Regions from separate parts of the Marinobacter sp. MIT932201 genome, predicted to be linked through region 2. Evidence: predicted binding sites of a transcription regulator. Region 2 holds the regulator's gene; each other region holds the start of a gene.
The links. The regulator sigma-54, encoded in region 2, starts transcription at its own class of promoters, with help from an activator protein. The targets are predictions, from matches to a motif close to ANTGGCATNNANNTTGCTNT.

Region 1 (5,482 bases), 1.8 Mb from region 2:
GCTTGAAAGACAGCGCGCGATTGAAGAAAAGGTGAAGGGTAGCGGCAAGCTGGCACGCTTCAGCGGCGACATCAAGCTGATGTTTTCCATGATCCGCGACTACTGGTACGGCAATTACCGGAGCGTACCCTGGAAGACAATCGCGGCAGTGGCAGGGGCACTCCTGTACGTGCTGAACCCGCTGGATGTCATTCCCGACCTTTTGTTCGGCTTCGGATTTATCGACGATGCCGGCGTCGTGGCCCTGTGTCTGAAACTGGTAGAATCCGATCTGCTCCGCTACGCTGCGTGGAAGGAACATCAGGAAGAATCTGAAAACCGGGTCAGTGCGAATTGATTAATTTCTGAACTGACGGTATTCTCCCGCCCCTGCTGTAGGAACACCTGAATCAAATCTGGAGTTGTCGTGGATTTAGCCACTCTCATCGGTCTTGCCGGCGCTATTCTGCTGATTGCATCCGCCGTTATTCTTGGTGTTTCACCTTCTGTATTTATCAACCCTGCCTCGTTGCTGATTGTCGTGGGTGGCACCATGTTCGTGGTGTTGGCCAAGTTCAGCGTCGCCCAGTTTCTTGGCGCCTTCAAAGCGGCCGCCCGGGCCTTCAAGTTCAAGCTGCCGGAAACCCAGGCCAGCATTGAAGAGTTGGTGGATATCGCCAACGTGGCCCGCAAAGAGGGCGTTCTTGGGCTGGAGGATAGAGAGATCAGCAGCCCGTTCCTGGCCCAGGGTATACAGATGCTGGTGGACGGTCAGGACGGCAAGACCATCAAGGAGCTCTTGAACAAGGAGCGCCTGATGACCCTCGACCACAACCGTTCTGGCGCCAAGGTATTCACGGCCATGGCCGATGTGGCGCCGGCCATGGGCATGATCGGCACGCTGATTGGTCTGGTTCAGATGCTGTCGAACATGGAAGACCCGAAGTCCATCGGCCCGGCCATGGCGGTCGCACTGTTGACCACACTGTATGGCGCCATGATTGCCACCATGATCGCGACTCCGATTGCCGACAAGCTCTCCCTGCGGATGACCGAGGAAGCGCGCATGCAGTCGCTGTACATTGATGCCCTGGTGGCCATTCAGGAAGGCACCAATCCCCGGATCATCGAGCAGATGCTGTCGAGCTACCTGCCCCCCAAGGAACGCGAGAAAGCGGCTGCAGCTGAAGGCGCCTGACCATGGATGAATTGCCTGAAGAGGAAAAACCGGGGATTCCGGCGTGGGTAGTTACCTTCGCCGATCTCATGTCCCTGCTGATGTGCTTCTTCGTGTTGCTGCTGTCCTTCTCGGAGATTGATGCCCAGAAGTTCAAGCAGATCGCCGGTGAACTCTCCAAAGCCTTCGGCGTTCAGCGGGACGTGCCGGCCCTGGAAATACCCAAGGGTACCAGCCCCATTTTCGACAAGTTTTCTCCCGCACCGCCCGAGCCTACCGTGGTCAACGAGGTCAAACAGACCACCACAGAGGAAGCCCCCGAGCTGCAGACCCTGAAAAGCCCCACCGACATGGCCGTGGAGGCTGCCATGGAAGAGCAGCTGCAGGAAACCATGGACGAAATCCTCAAGGTGCTGGAGCCGGCGATCGCCGATGGGCGCATCAATGTAAGCGAGGATCAGCGGCGGATCGTGATCCGGGTGGAAGAAAAAGGTTCGTTTCCCTCAGGTTCGGCTCAGCTGACCTGGGAATTTGAGGGCCTGTTGCTGGACATGGCCGAGGTTATTGAGGGCATCCCCGGCGACCTGACCATTGAGGGCCACACCGACAACGTGCCTATCCGTACCGACCGCTTCTACAGCAACTGGGATCTGTCGGCTGCCCGGGCCGCCGCGGTGGCCAACGTGCTGGTCGCCCGGGACCAGGTTGAACCCACGCGACTTTCCGTCACCGGACTGGCGGATACCGAACCCAGAGTTCCGAATAGCTCAGCAGAAAACCGGGCCAAGAACCGGCGCGTGGAAATCATCATTGATCTCTCCGGCCCGATGCAGGAACAGGAGGTTCGCCTCCGGGAACTGATCCAGTCCGAATCGGACGATGACCAGTCGGCACTCGGGATCGAATCCGACAGCTCGACATCAAACGAAATCAGCTGGTAAGCGCACTCTATTTTGGTGCGCCCGACACCAAAACGCACAATGCTAGTGCACTTTGGCTCTAAAACACGTCTCCCACATCTGTCCAGAACCACCCAACTGCCCTTCCGCGCTTGAAATGCATTATTTTGGAACAGCTCTTGCTTTAGCTGCACCTCATCAATGCACATTTCAACGTAAAGCGGCCCGCTAGAGGCCGGACACACAACATCAGGAGCGAAAACCCGTGGACATCACGAGTGCAGTACACACCCTGACTGAAAGCGCCAACACGCTGTTCATCCTCATCGGCGCCATTATGGTGCTGGCCATGCATGCCGGCTTTGCTTTTCTGGAAGTAGGCACCGTTCGCCACAAGAACCAGGTCAACGCCCTGGTGAAGATCATGACCGACTTTGGCATCTCTGCCGTGGCCTATTTCTTCATCGGCTACTACATTGCCTACGGCAGCCATTTCATGAGCGGTGCCGCCGAGCTCACCGCCGCCAACGGCTATGATCTGGTGAAGTTTTTCTTCCTGATGACCTTCGCCGCAGCCATTCCCGCGATTGTCTCCGGTGGTATCGCTGAACGGGCAAAGTTCTATCCGATGCTGATTGCCTCTGGCCTGATTGTTGCCTTTATCTATCCCTTCTTTGAGGGGCTGATCTGGAACGGCAACTATGGCTTCCAGGGCTGGCTGGAGAACCAGTTTGGTGCGTCCTTTCACGACTTCGCCGGCTCCGTTGTAGTGCATGCAGTGGGCGGCTGGATAGCCCTGGCGGCCGTTCTGGTCCTCGGTGCACGAAATGGGCGCTACCGTAACGGCAAGGTGGTGGCTTTTGCCCCCTCCAACATTCCCTTCCTGGCCCTGGGCGCCTGGATCCTGACCGTCGGCTGGTTCGGCTTCAACGTCATGTCCGCCCAGACCCTGGACGGCATCAGCGGCCTGGTGGCCGTAAACAGCCTGATGGCCATGGTCGGCGGCATCCTGGTGTCCATGCTGCTGGGCCGCAAGGACCCGGGCTTTATCCACAACGGTCCGCTAGCAGGGCTGGTGGCGGTATGTGCCGGCTCTGATCTGATGCACCCGGTGGGTGCCCTGGTAACGGGCGGCGTCGCCGGCGCCATCTTCGTGTATTTGTTCGAGTGGGCCCAGGCCAAGATCGAGCGCCTGGACGATGTGCTCGGTGTCTGGCCCCTGCACGGTGTCTGTGGTGTCTGGGGCGCGATTGCCTGCGGCATCTTTGGCCAGGAGGCACTCGGTGGTCTCGGCGGCGTCAGCCTGATGTCCCAGATCATCGGCTCGGTGGCCGGCGTGGTGGTGGCCTTTGTGGGCGGTCTGATTGTCTATGGGGTTATCAACGCCATTTCCGGACTGCGTCTGACCGAAGAAGAAGAGTTCAACGGGGCGGACCTGAGCATCCACCGGATCGGGGCAACCGCGGTCGAATAAGCACTGAGTGTTCAGTCGCCGTAGCCGGTCAATTCCATGTAGCCCTCGCCAGAGTGGCTGCCGGCGACGGTGACAGGGCTTTCCCAATAAGGGTAAAGCCCGTCATTCAGGTAGTTTCCAGGGGGAGCCGAAATTTCAAGGCTCACCCCATAATCCGGAACCTCCAGACGCCAAAGGCGGGGAAAGCCCCGGGCGTCTGGTTCCTCCGGGCGAATGCGAAGCTGACTGGGCTGAAGCGCTACGGGCTCGCCATCCTCCGGAATCCAGGTTCCGGAACGAAAACCGCCGTCCTCCTCGCGGAGCTGGAAAGCCATCAATTTGTCACCCGACTCCAGGTGCAGCGCAAACCAGTCCCAGCCCTGCTGGCCCGATTTGAGAAACTGACTACTCCACTCCCGGTCGAACCAGCCCTTGCCCGCAACCTCAAGTGTCTCATTACCCAGCGTGACAGTACCCTCGATGTGCAGGTCCACCAGACTGAAATACATCGAACCCTCACCATCGGCGGATTTGGCACTGAAGCCGTTATCACCGTGCGCAACAGGCTTGCCATTGATCGAGAGGGACAAGTCGTAGGACCAGCCATCCGCCGCCAGCTGCAACCGCCATGACTCGCTTTCGGATGTTGCCTCAAGCTGCCAGTCGTCCAGCCAGACGGCCAGTGGCTGCGCCTGTGCGCCGGCATGGCCGACATCGCCCCGGGCCAGTTTCTCTGCAAAGTAGTGCCGGGCATCAAAGCTCACCGCGGCATGGGCCATCCAGGCCGCTTCCAGGGGCCAGTCGGCTGCCTCAGGAGGTTCAGCATCTGCCGGTCTGGGCGTAATGGCTTGGCGGAACTGGGTCCATTGCAGGCCCAACGGCTCACCTTCTTCAGTCCTCAAATTGGCGGTCAGATACCACCATTCGATCCGGTGTTGCGGGTGCGGGCCGAAATCATCGGGAAATATCAGGCGGTCGCCCGGCCCGGGCTGAAGGAAGGGCACTTCGGCGTCGTTTTCTGCGACACCCGCCAGTCCGGCGAACCCTGCTTCTTGTTGTGACTCCGAACAACCGGCCAGAACCACGATGGACAACATCAGTATCCAGCGTCTCATCGCTCACCTCCCGCCAGCGCGTTGGCGTTCACAGGGGCAACCGTTGGTGATTTCAACTGGCGCATCATCAGCAGGCCGATGCTGAGGCCAATCAGCAGACTCAGCACCCCAAGCTCCAGCCAGAACCGGGGATAGACCGCCATGGGCAGGGACCAGCCGAACGCGATGGGGTTGATGCGATGCACCAGAACCAAGGTCAGCCAGATGCCAAGCGGCAGGGCCAGCAGGGTAATTGCAGCGGTCAACGACACTGACAGCCGGATCAGTTGGGCCGATGCTTGTCGCACGGATAGTCCCCAGACGACCAAAAGCCGGAAATACCAGGCCCGGGTGGAGAAGAAGACCCAGCCCATCATCAACAGTGCAATGGCCGCCAGTATCAGGGTCAGGGTAGTCATGGCCCGGGTCAGCAGGAAGGTCTGGTCAAAGATGGCCGTGGCGAGTTCTTCAATAGCCCGGTTGTCCCGGACCGTCAGCTCATCCACCTGCCATACCCGCTTTAATCCACCGGTCACTTCCTCGATGTCGAGATTTCCGGGCGATACCGACAGGCTCTGGAAACCGGTTGCGAAGTCTTCAGGAAGCACCGAAGGATGAATCAGGATTTCGCCAGCGGGGCGACCGTAGTCCGGGTAGGTGGCCAGCACGGGAAACTCGAACGAACCGCTTCCGAGGGTTACCTCCAGGGACTGGCCGACCTGTACATTCTGCCTGCGCGCCAGCTGTTCATTCACCATCACTCCCTGGCCCTGCTGCAGTCGCTGCCAGGGCCGTGACGCTGACTCAAGCAACTGCCAATCGGTCACCAGTGGGCCTACAGGGCCGATGGCAAAGACGTCCACCTCTGTGCCTGCCTCAT
Region 2 (5,482 bases):
CAACAACGGCGGCCCACAGCATTCCATTCAGGATGCCCGACAGGAACTCCCGGTTCAGCAACCATTTTACATTGGCACCACTGATTTGCCCGACCGCCATGCCGCGGATGACGAGGGTGAGGGTCTGGCTGCCGGCAATACCGCCCATGCTCGCTACGATGGGCATCAGCACCGCCAGAGCTACGACCTTGGCGATGGTTTCCTCGAATAAACCGATCACCGCCGATGCAATCAGGGCGGTGATCAGGTTGATTCCCAGCCAGACGGCGCGGCGGCGCGATGTCTTCCACACCGGCGCGAAGGTGTCCTCGTCCTCGTCCAGACCGGCCATGCTCATCAGGGAGTGGTCCGCATCCTCCCGGATTACGTCCACCACGTCGTCGATGGTGATGCGGCCCAGAAGCCGGCCTTCCTCGTTCACCACCGGCGCCGAGATCAGATCGTAGCGTTCAAACAATGTCGCTACCTTGGTGTCGGAGAGGCTTACGGGAATCGGCTCGATGTCGGTATCCATCACTTCCCGCACGGTGGAGGCGGGATTCGATACCAGCATCTTGGTAATCGGCAGCATGCCAATGAAATCATCCCGCCGGCTCACCACGATCAGACTGTCGGTCATGGGGGGAAGGTTGCGGTGTCGACGCAGGTAGCGGAGAACAACGTCAATACTGATGTCCGGACGCACCGTGATGGTGTCCGTGTTCATCAGGCCGCCGGCGGTGTCCTCCGGGTAGGAGAGCACTTCCTCAACCCGTTGCCGGTCCTGTTCGTCCATGGTCTCCAGGACTTCCTGGATGACCGTATCCGGCAGCTGCTGCAGCAGGTCCGCCAGGTCGTCGGATTCGAAATCCTCGATGATGTCGGCCAGTTCCTGGGCGTTCAACTGGCTCAGGAAGTAACCCCGGATATCATCGCTGAGATACTGGAGAACCTCGCCCTCCAGCTCTTTGTCTACCAGGTTCCAGAGCAGGGCACGCTGGCGGGGCGGAGAGGATTCGAGCAGATGGGCAATATCACTGGGGCTCAGGCCACCGTTCAGGATGCGGGCAACCTGTTTCAGTGCGCCACTGTCCAGGGCCTCGCTCAGTGAACGAAGGCGCTGGCGGGCCTGGCTTTTTTCCAGAATATCGGTCATGTGTCTATTTTACTCACCTTCGCCGAAATAATCGTTGATCAGTTCGGCCAGGGCCTCTATGGCCTGCTCTTCATCCGGACCATCGGCAATAAGCTCCACATCGGTCCCCTTGCTGGCGGCCAGCATCATCACCTGCATGATGTTTTTTGCGTCCACATCCCGGCCCTTGCCACTGATCCGCACACTGCTGTCGAATCTGGATGCCGTGTTAACGAGTTTGGCCGTGGCGCGCGCGTGCAAACCCAGCTTGTTGATAATGGTAATCGGGCGGCGAATCATGGTTCGATCAGATCTCTTCCCGGGTCTGAAGGTGTGGCAGTTCGGTATGGCGTACCTGCACATTGCTGTAGCGCTGCCGGAAGTAGTCGCCCAACTGCTCGCAAACATACACTGAACGGTGCTGGCCGCCGGTACAGCCAATGGAAATCGTCATATAGCTGCGGTTGCTGTCTGCGAAGGAGGGCAGCCAGGTATCCAGGAAGGCCTTCAGGTCTTCGATCATCTTCCGGCTCGCCGGTTCCTTTTCCAGAAATTCGATAACCGGCTGATCCGTGCCCACGTACTTCCGCAGACTGGTATCCCAGTAAGGGTTGGGCAAACAGCGAACATCGAAAACATAGTCGGAATCCAGCGGTACTCCGTGCTTGAAGCCAAACGACTGGAACAGCAGTGCCAGCTCCTGATCCTTCCGGCCCACGACTCGCTGCTTCACCATATCCCGAAGTTCGTACATCGACATACCGGTGGTGTTCACATACAGGTCGGAAAGCTTGGACAGTGGTTCAAGCAGCTTCTTCTCGCTGGTAATGGCTTCCCTGAGGGAGGTCTTGTCGTCACTCAGCGGGTGTTTTCTGCGGGTAGCGTGGAAACGCTGGAGAAGTGACTGCTCGTCGGCATCAAGGAAGATAATTTCAACGGTAACCCCGGTCTCCTGGAGGCGCCGGTAAATTTCCTCGAAATTGGCGAGCTCGCCGGAAAGGTTGCGCGCATCAATGCTGACCGCCATCTTGCCGAGCCGGCCGGGCTTGGTCTGGCTCGCTGCTTCCCGGGTGAGAGGAAAGAGCAAGCCAATGGGAAGATTGTCGATGCAGTAGAACCCGAGGTCCTCCAGCACATGAAGCGCGGTACTTTTACCCGAACCGGACCTGCCACTGACGATAATCAGCTTCATGACCAAATCACCTCCACTGCAATGAAAATCAGCCGCCTGAGGCGGTCATGCGCTGGTACAGCGTGCCGGCGTCCTCACATTGCCGGAGGCGATCACAGAACGACCGCTCATTGAACTTCTCCGCCAGTTGGCTGAGCAGCTCCAGGTGTTCGCTGGTTGCCTCTTTCGGGACGATCAGGGCAAAAATCAGATCCACCGGCTGATTGTCGATGGCATCGAACTCAACGCTTTCTTCGAGCGTCATCAGAACGCCCACCACGTGATCAAGGCCCTCCAGGCGACAGTGGGGAATGGCGATCCCCTGGCCAATGCCGGTACTGCCCAGGCGCTCACGGGAAATGAGGTTGTTGAAGAGCTGGGTCTCGCTGAGCGTGTTGTCCTGGTGGTTTATTTGCTCGGCAATAAACTCCAGGGCCCGTTTCTTGCTGGACGCAGGTACCCTGCAGAGGGTGAGCTCCGGAACAAGAATAGTGTCTATGGTCAGGGATGTGTCGCTCATGGATCGACTGCGTTTCCGTTAAAAAAAAGGCTGCGACACGTTGTTCATGTCGCAGCTCGATTAGATGACTTGCATGAAAACAGCCAGTTAGCGAGAGCCGTTTCCGTGCATCCGGTCTACATTCTTTTCCTTGTGCTTGAGGATCTGGCGGTCCAGTTTATCGATCAGGGCATCGATGGCTGCGTACATGTCCTCGTTTTCTGCCTTTGCGTGAATCTCACCACCAACCACGTGCAACGTGGCTTCCGCAATCTGGCGCACCTTTTCCACTTCCAGGGTCACCTGGCAGTTACTGATGTGGTCGAAGTGACGCTCGAGCTTTTCGAACTTCTCTGAAACGTAATCTTTCAGTGCGGGAGTCAGTTCTACGTGATGGCCTGAAATATTGAGTTGCATAGGCGTCTCCTGTTGTCATCGTGCCGGCTCCCGGGAGCCGGTCTGGGTGCTGGCGCATTGTGCGCCCGCGAATACGGTGTTGCGCCCCGCATTGGGGTATTCAGACCAGCCGCTTGCGCTCGTTGGACGGCGGAATGTGCATGGCCTCCCGATACTTGGCAACGGTGCGTCGCGCAACCTTGATTCCCTGTTCTCCTAGCATGGCTGCAATTTTACTGTCGCTCAACGGCTTTTTGGGCGTTTCCGCGGCAATCAGCTTCTTGATCATCGCCCGGATGGCCGTGGAGGAGCATTCGCCGCCCTCGTCAGTGCTGACGTGGCTGGAGAAGAAATATTTCAACTCGAAAATGCCCCTTGGGGTATGCATGTATTTCTGGGTGGTTACCCGTGAAATCGTCGATTCATGCATTTCTACCGCCTGGGCGATGTCTGAAAGAATCAGCGGCTTCATGGCTTCCTCGCCGTGATCCAGGAATCCCTGCTGGTGTTCGACAATACGGGTCGCCACTTTCAACAGGGTCTCATTGCGGCTCTGCAGGCTCTTGATAAACCACTTGGCCTCCTGCAACTGATCACGCAGGTAGGTGTTGTCGGCACTGCTGTCCGCACGCCTTATAAGTGAAGCATAGCTGGCATTCACCCGAATGCGCGGGGCAATTTCCGGATTCAGCTCAACACGCCAGCGGCCATTGTGCTTGCGAACGATAACGTCCGGAATGACATAGTCGGGTTCGGCGCGATCAATCACGTCGCCCGGCCGCGGGTTAAGGCCGGTGATCAGCGCCAGAACCTCTCGCAACTGGTCTTCTTTCAGACGGCTGCGCCGCAGCAACTGGGCGTAGTCACGGTTGCCCAGCAGATTGATGTAGTGGGTAATCACCAGTCGCGCCTGGGCCAGCCAGGGCGTCTCGGGTGGTAGCTGGTTGAGCTGGATCAGCAGGCATTCCTGCAGATCCCGGGCAAACACCCCTGGCGGATCAAAGTGCTGGAGGCGGTGCAAGACGGCTTCCACTTCATCCAGTTCCAGAGGGTCTTCCTCGTTCTCATCCAGCAGTCCGGCGTGGATTTCTTCCAGAGGGCTGGTGAGATAGCCGCGCTCATCCACAGCGTCCATCAGGGCATGGGCAATGGCCTGGTCCCGTTCACTCAGCGGGGTCAGATTGAGCTGCCATTCCAAGTGATCCTGAAGTGTTTCGGTGGGCGAGTTGCGGGTCTCGAAATCGTGATCGTTCTCGTCGTCGTTGCGGGCGGCAGGTGCCGGCGCAGACTGGTAGATGTCGTCCCAGGCGGTGTCTACCGGCAGGTCGTCCGGAATGTTGTCCGGAATGTCGTTTTCGGAGGACCAATCCGGGCCATTCTCTGATTCGTCCCAGTCGCTCGAAGGTTCCGGCGCTGACTCGGCCGCGGATTCTTTCTCGCTAGTCTCGCGCTCGTCGTTCTCGGCGGTTGCGTCAGCCTGATCATCGTCCTCGGATGTCTCCAGCATGGGGTTGGATTCCAGTGCCTGCTGGATTTCCTGTTGGAGGTCGAGGGTGGAGAGCTGGAGAAGCCGGATCGCCTGTTGCAGCTGGGGCGTCATGGTCAGGCTCTGACCCAGCTTTAACTGTAAGGAGGCTTTCATAACCATGGTTCAGGATCCGTCACTCATCAGCGCTTTGTGTCATAAGTCGTGAAAAATTCTATATATGCCGGTTACTTGCCGTCGTTTTATTTTACCCTAGCAAGTTCTTTGCCGAGTTTACTTGCTACAGGTCATCAAAACAATGAGCCTTTCGGTGTCACAGCCTGAATTCATCGCCCAGGTAGACTTCCTTGACTTGCTGGTTGGCCAAAATCGCATCGGCATTGCCGGAGGCGATGATGTGGCCTCCGGAGACAATGTAGGCGTTCTCGCAGATGTCCAGGGTCTCTCGCACGTTGTGATCGGTAATCAGAACGCCAATACCCTTGTCACGCAGATGCCGGATGATGTGCTTGATGTCGCTTACGGATATCGGGTCGACACCGGCGAAGGGTTCATCCAGAAGTATGAAGGCCGGTTCCATGGCCAGCGCCCGGGCAATTTCCACCCGTCGCCGTTCCCCTCCCGACAGGGCCATGCCAACGCTGTCCCGGATATGGGTTATGTGGAATTCTTCCAACAACTCCTCGAGCTTTTTCTCTCGATCCGCTTTGCCCAGCCCCCGACGGGTTTCGAGGATCGCCATGATGTTGTCGCGTACCGACAACTTGCGGAACACCGAGGCTTCCTGGGGCAGGTAACCGATGCCTTGCTGGGCGC
Region 3 (5,482 bases), 1.1 Mb from region 2:
TAGGAACCCAATCAGTGATCACAATCTCGCCGGCTGGGTCACCATCAATTGATTGCAGATTACCATTCTGATCAAAACGGGCGGTATAGGGTGTCGTGTCTGTGCCAGCGACCATCTCCCCATCAATCTGCAGGTAAACCGACCACTCACTTACACCGACGCCACTACCAGGAGAAGGCTCCTTTACGAAGAACTGGGTGAACTCGTGGGAGTTGCCCAGACTGTCGTAGATGGTGGTAGAGGTGGCGTGGTTGTAGGTCCGCTGATCCAGAGGGTTGAACTCATTGGTTATCCGGATTGGAGAGCTATTAAATGCCGTTTCGAAATCGCCATTGGAGGCATCATCAATGCCCGAAACAACTCTGTCCGCCGTCGCATTCACGTCACCGAGAACCGTATCGGAGGTTTCACCCCCGTTACTGAGATCGCCGTCGTCATCGAAGGAAAAGCTCAGCGTCTCGCCCTGGTTATGAATCACCCGCAACACGTTATTGCTGCCTGAACCGTCATCCACCATTGATGCTGAAATGGCGGTCTCAGAGGAATTATTAATAGAGTCGACGAGATCCTGGAGCGATGTGATATTGCTGGTATCCAGGGCAAGCGGAGAGCCATTGATGCTCAGACTGAATGCAAAATTACCCGGGCCCGCGTTGGAGATGTAAGTGTCATCAAGTTGATTGGCACCATCAAACGTCACGGTCGTGGTAGCAGACGCGCTGAGGCCAGGCGCATCGTTAATTGCGGCGGCCGCCTCTCGGGCTGTTGCTGCAGCCCCGATGGTTACGTTGAAGTCCGGCGTACCATCGTTATAAAGCACATCAAAACTCTCACCCTGCAGATCCGTTGCGGCGATTGGCCCGATGTCCCGAACCCGGGTTTCAAGCACGGGTTCCCGCGAGTCCAGGTTCAGATCTGAAACGAGGTTTGTGGTCCGGCGTGGCGCGAGGTTGTCGGTTTCAATCTGCAGATCGCCTCGAATACCGGAAAGGTTACCGTCTTCATCGGCGGTGTATCCCTGCACCCGCATATTCTGGTTGTTCGTTACAAAGCCGTCCTTATCAATGCCGAACTGCCCTGCACGGGAATAACGAATTTCACCGCCGTTATTAAGAATAAAGAAACCATCGCCGGCAATCGCCATATCCAGACCGTTGTCCGTGAAGCTGATATTACCCTGGCCGAAAGACTGCTTTACGTCCTGTACCCGAACACCGTCACCGATCGGGTTGGTGCCCGCGCTAAGAAAGCCACTTGCGTAGAGATCGCCGAACTGGGCCTTACTGCCCTTGAAGCCAACGGTGCTGGCGTTCGCAATGTTGTTGCCAGTGACGTCCAGATCCACCGATGCCGCACGAAGGCCGCTCAAACCTGTATTAAATGCCATGGTTCACCCCTTGGTGTCTCACCGGTCTCAGTTAATTTGTTTCACGTCAGACAGGGCAATAGAGCCCATGCCCGCAAGATTCAGTGTTATCGAGCCGCCCTGGCCCAGGGACACGCTATCCACATTGGCACTCACCATGGTGCCCAGCTGCTGCGGCCCATCAGGATAGGAAGCTTCTGCCACAATCCGGTAGGGGCCCGGCGGCAATGGATTGCCGTTGCCGTCCTGACCATCCCAGCGGAAGGACACAACACCTGCCTGACTGCTACCCATATCAATCTGCCGTACCCGCTCACCGTTCTGTCCTTCGATGGACAGGCGCAGGCCGCCCGTGGAAGCAGGCACTTCAATGGTTCCGGTAATCTCACCTTCCGCACCCAAGATCCCGATCTGGGAGGGTGCCAGCACGGTTTTGCCCACCATGGCCGACGCCTGGAGCGCCTGGGTGGATCGGAACTGCCCAACCACGTCCTCAACCGTACCGGAGAGATTCTGCATCTCCTCCAGCGAACTGAATTGCGCCAGCTGGGAGATGAACTCTCCGTTGTCCTGGGGCTCCAACGGGTTCTGGTTTTTCAACTGCGCCAGCATCAGTTCCATAAACTCATTCCGGCCCAGCTCGCTGGTGCCCTGGCCGCCATTCTGCTGTTTCAGCTGGTACTGGCTCAGAACATCCGACGCGTCTGTTGCATTAACTGCAGTCATGTTGTGCTCCTCACCCTGTTACTGCTGACCAAGAGTCAGAATGCGCTGCATCATGGACTTGGCAGTGTTCATGACATCCACATTCATCTGGAAACTTCTGGACGACGACATCATGTCCGCCATCTCTTCGACCACATTCACATTGGGGTAGAAGACATATCCGTCTTCATTGGCCGCCGGATGATGGGGCTCGTAACGCATCTGCAACTCTGCATCACTCTCAACAATACCCTCAACTCTTACGCCCGCGCCCGGCCCCTCATCGGCCGCCATCGGAAAACCGCCCTGCCCCGGGTTCATCATGGACTGCTGAATGGCCGAGAAAACCGGCTTTCGGGCCCGATAGGTTTCGCCCGTGCTGGAACTTGCGGTCTCGGCATTGGCAATGTTCGACGCGGTTGTATTCAGCCGCAGTGATTGCGCGGTCATGCCGGAACCGGCGATATCAAAAATGCTGCCCAGTGACATGAAAATTCTCCTTCGCTAATCCTGTGACTGCGGCTTATTCGCCTTTAAGGGCTTTGGTCAAACCGCTGAACTTGCTGTTCAAAAACTGGAAACTGGCCTGGAAATCCATGGCGTTGCGCATGAACCGGGTCTGCTCCTGCTGGGCATCTACCGTATTGCCGTCAACCGACGGCTGATGGGGAACCCGATACATCAAATCGCTTTCCGAGGCCGATGGCGAGGTATCCATGTGCGCGCCATGGGTTTTGGCCATCTGGAATCCGCTGACCTGCTCCTGGGCCTTTTGCATCATTGCCTGGAAATCCAGATCGCGCGCCTTGAAACCCGGGGTGTCGGCGTTTGCCAGGTTGTTTGCCAGGACTTCGGCGCGTTTAACACGCGCTTCAACCGCGTGTTGATGAATGCCCAGAGCCGAATCAAACGTAATTGCCATGTTGCCTCCCGAAAACTGCACTGGTATGCCGAGCTTTTTTTGCCGGCTGTGCTCTTTGACGGGACTAAAGCAAGCTGGATGCCAGAATTGAGATGAGGCGTAAATTTGTCAGGAAAGTCAGTATTGGCGGGCCCTGGCCAGTGGCAAATCGATTGTCAGGGAAAAGTGCACAAGGAGCGGACAGGAAAAAGCGGCAAGCTGCTTCCCCCGGCGAGGTCCGGGGGACTTCAGGCAGGGTAATCAGGGCCAGTGACGCACAAATTCATCAATCGCCGGCCTGGGAACCGCCGGCTTGGAGGCGGAGACTGTTCCGGTGTAGAGAAAGCCGACGATCTGCTCATGCTCTTCCAGCCCCAGCCCGGCGTGAACCGAGGAATGGTAGGCAACGCCGCCCGTTCTCCACATCACTCCGTAACCGGCATCCTGCAAGGCAAGCTCAATAAAACTCATGCCGGCTGCGGCGGACATCAACTGCTCGACTTCAGGTACTTTGGGATGCGTTCTCGGCGATGCGATACCCACGATCACCATTGGCGCCCTGAGAGGTGCACGCCTGAGCTTCTCGATCTCTTTCTCGTCGCTGTTGTTGGCGCAGGTGGAGGCAAACAGCTCGCCCAGCGCCTCAAGACCTTCGCCCTCTATAACCAGGTAACGCCAGGGTCTCAGCAGCGCGTGGTCAGGAGCGCGAGCGGCGCAGGCAAACGCCCGGTCAAGGGTTGCCGGGTCCGGTGCAGGCGACTCCAGCCTGGGCTCTGACGAACGGTTGAGAAGGAAATCGGTAACTGCTGTCATATCTGCTCGCTGTCTGATCGTTGTTCTGATGGATGTCAAAAATTCGGTATAACCATAATTCCCGGCTGTGAATTGTGGCTTGTACGTAATGCTGTTAACCTTTGGTCGTAGTCGGGTCTGCCAACAATTATAAATGACGCGGTCGTACAACGATGAGTGGCAACACAATGAGCAACCAGCAAACCTTCAACAGCTTTTCCGAATTCTATCCTTACTACCTTGAAGAGCACAGCGACGTGACCTGTCGCCGTCTGCACTTTGTCGGCAGCCTGCTGGTTCTTATCGTGGCCCTGTGGGCCCTGACGTCAGGCAAGCTCTTGTGGCTTCTGGCTCTGCCGGTTATTGGCTATGGCTTTGCCTGGGTAGGCCATTTCAAGTTTGAGAAAAACCGCCCCGCTACTTTCAAGTACCCACTGTACAGCCTGATGGGCGACTGGGTCATGTTCCGTGACATGCTAATTGGCAGGATCCGTTTCTGAAATGATGAGCGCTCCGGCAGACTTGCGAAATGCCAGCAGCTCAGCAGGCAGATCCCTGGCGTCTGAGGCATCGGGCAACCCCATTGCCATTCCGCCGATGCCCGATTACAACGGCCGGATCCTGGCCTATACCTCAACCGCCGCCATTATCGTAACCGGTGTTCTGCAAGGTGTCTTTGCCCATTGGCTGCTTTGGCTGGTGGCCGGCGCGCTCACCTGGCCCCACATAGCCCACGCCCTGACCCGTCGGACGTTCCTCAGGAATTCCCCACGCATTCGACAGAAGATGCTGATTTTCGATTGTGTTGTTGGTGGCGCGTTTATCGGCTGCATCGGGCTGATCGTCATTCCCTCCCTGGCGGTCGCGCTGATGTTGATGTTCAGTTGCCTGATTGTCGGCGGCATCCGCCAGTGGCTTATGGGCACCGTCTTCATGGCCGCAGCCATTGCTGGTTCTGTCGCTATCCTTGGGCCGGCGGACGGTCCGCACTCGCCTCTGCTCACCAGCATTGTGTCGATTCTCTCAACCGGGCTTTATATCTGTGTCACAGCCTACTACTCGCACCAGCAGGCACGCGCACTCATGCTGGCAAAGACCCAGATCCAGAATCAGCGTGAGCAGTCCATCGCACTCTCCCACAAGCTCTCCAAATACCTCTCGCCTCAGGTTTGGCAGTCCATCTTCACGGGCGAGCGGGATGTGCGGCTGGAAACCCAGCGGAAAAAGCTGGCGGTGTTCTTCTCTGATATCAAGGGCTTCACCGAGCTGTCCGAGGAAATGGAGCCTGAAGCCCTGACCGAGCTACTGAATCACTACTTTAACGAAATGTCGGAAGTGGCCCTGAAGTACGGCGGCACCATCGACAAGTTCGTTGGCGACTCCATCATGGTGTTCTTTGGCGACCCAACCAGTCGGGGTCAGCGGGAGGACGCTTTTGCCTGCGTCTCCATGGCCATCGAGATGCGCAAGCACATGAAAATCATGCGTCAGAAGTGGCGCAGCCAGGGCATCAAGACCCCGCTGGAAATTAGAATGGGGATCAGCACCGGCTACACAACCGTAGGTAACTTCGGTGCAGAAAACCGGATGGACTACACCATCATCGGCAAGGAGGTGAATCTTGCCAGCCGGCTTGAATCGCTGGCAGAACCGGGTGAAATACTGGTTTCCTACGAGACCTTCTCGCTGATCAAGGACAAGATCATGTGCCGGGACAA

Region 1: SIC15_RS01500 (ammonium transporter) is a predicted target of sigma-54. The motif match lies at 2,222-2,241, and genes of this name have one in related genera.
Region 3: flgB (flagellar basal body rod protein FlgB) is a predicted target of sigma-54. The motif match lies at 3,060-3,079, and genes of this name have one in related genera.

The regions. Positions count from the first base shown of each region.
Region 1 covers NZ_CP138917.1:340,963-346,444, reverse strand. Annotated here, with positions in the region: gene SIC15_RS01515 (YkvA family protein) at 1-337, shown strand, start outside; gene pomA (flagellar motor protein PomA) at 407-1,177, shown strand; gene SIC15_RS01505 (flagellar motor protein MotB) at 1,180-2,097, shown strand; gene SIC15_RS01500 (ammonium transporter) at 2,321-3,529, shown strand; gene SIC15_RS01495 (lipocalin-like domain-containing protein) at 3,541-4,623, opposite strand; gene SIC15_RS01490 (ABC transporter permease) at 4,620-5,482, opposite strand, start outside.
Region 2 covers NZ_CP138917.1:2,980,575-2,986,056, reverse strand. Annotated here, with positions in the region: gene mgtE (magnesium transporter) at 1-1,135, opposite strand, end outside; gene SIC15_RS13655 (HPr family phosphocarrier protein) at 1,145-1,414, opposite strand; gene rapZ (RNase adapter RapZ) at 1,422-2,306, opposite strand; gene ptsN (PTS IIA-like nitrogen regulatory protein PtsN) at 2,335-2,805, opposite strand; gene hpf (ribosome hibernation promoting factor) at 2,893-3,201, opposite strand; gene SIC15_RS13635 (RNA polymerase factor sigma-54) at 3,302-4,822, opposite strand; gene lptB (LPS export ABC transporter ATP-binding protein) at 4,980-5,482, opposite strand, start outside.
Region 3 covers NZ_CP138917.1:1,921,533-1,927,014, reverse strand. Annotated here, with positions in the region: gene SIC15_RS08695 (flagellar hook protein FlgE) at 1-1,387, opposite strand, end outside; gene SIC15_RS08690 (flagellar hook assembly protein FlgD) at 1,415-2,092, opposite strand; gene flgC (flagellar basal body rod protein FlgC) at 2,111-2,560, opposite strand; gene flgB (flagellar basal body rod protein FlgB) at 2,595-2,993, opposite strand; gene SIC15_RS08675 (nitroreductase family protein) at 3,234-3,785, opposite strand; gene SIC15_RS08670 (Mpo1-like protein) at 3,953-4,264, shown strand; gene SIC15_RS08665 (adenylate/guanylate cyclase domain-containing protein) at 4,362-5,482, shown strand, end outside.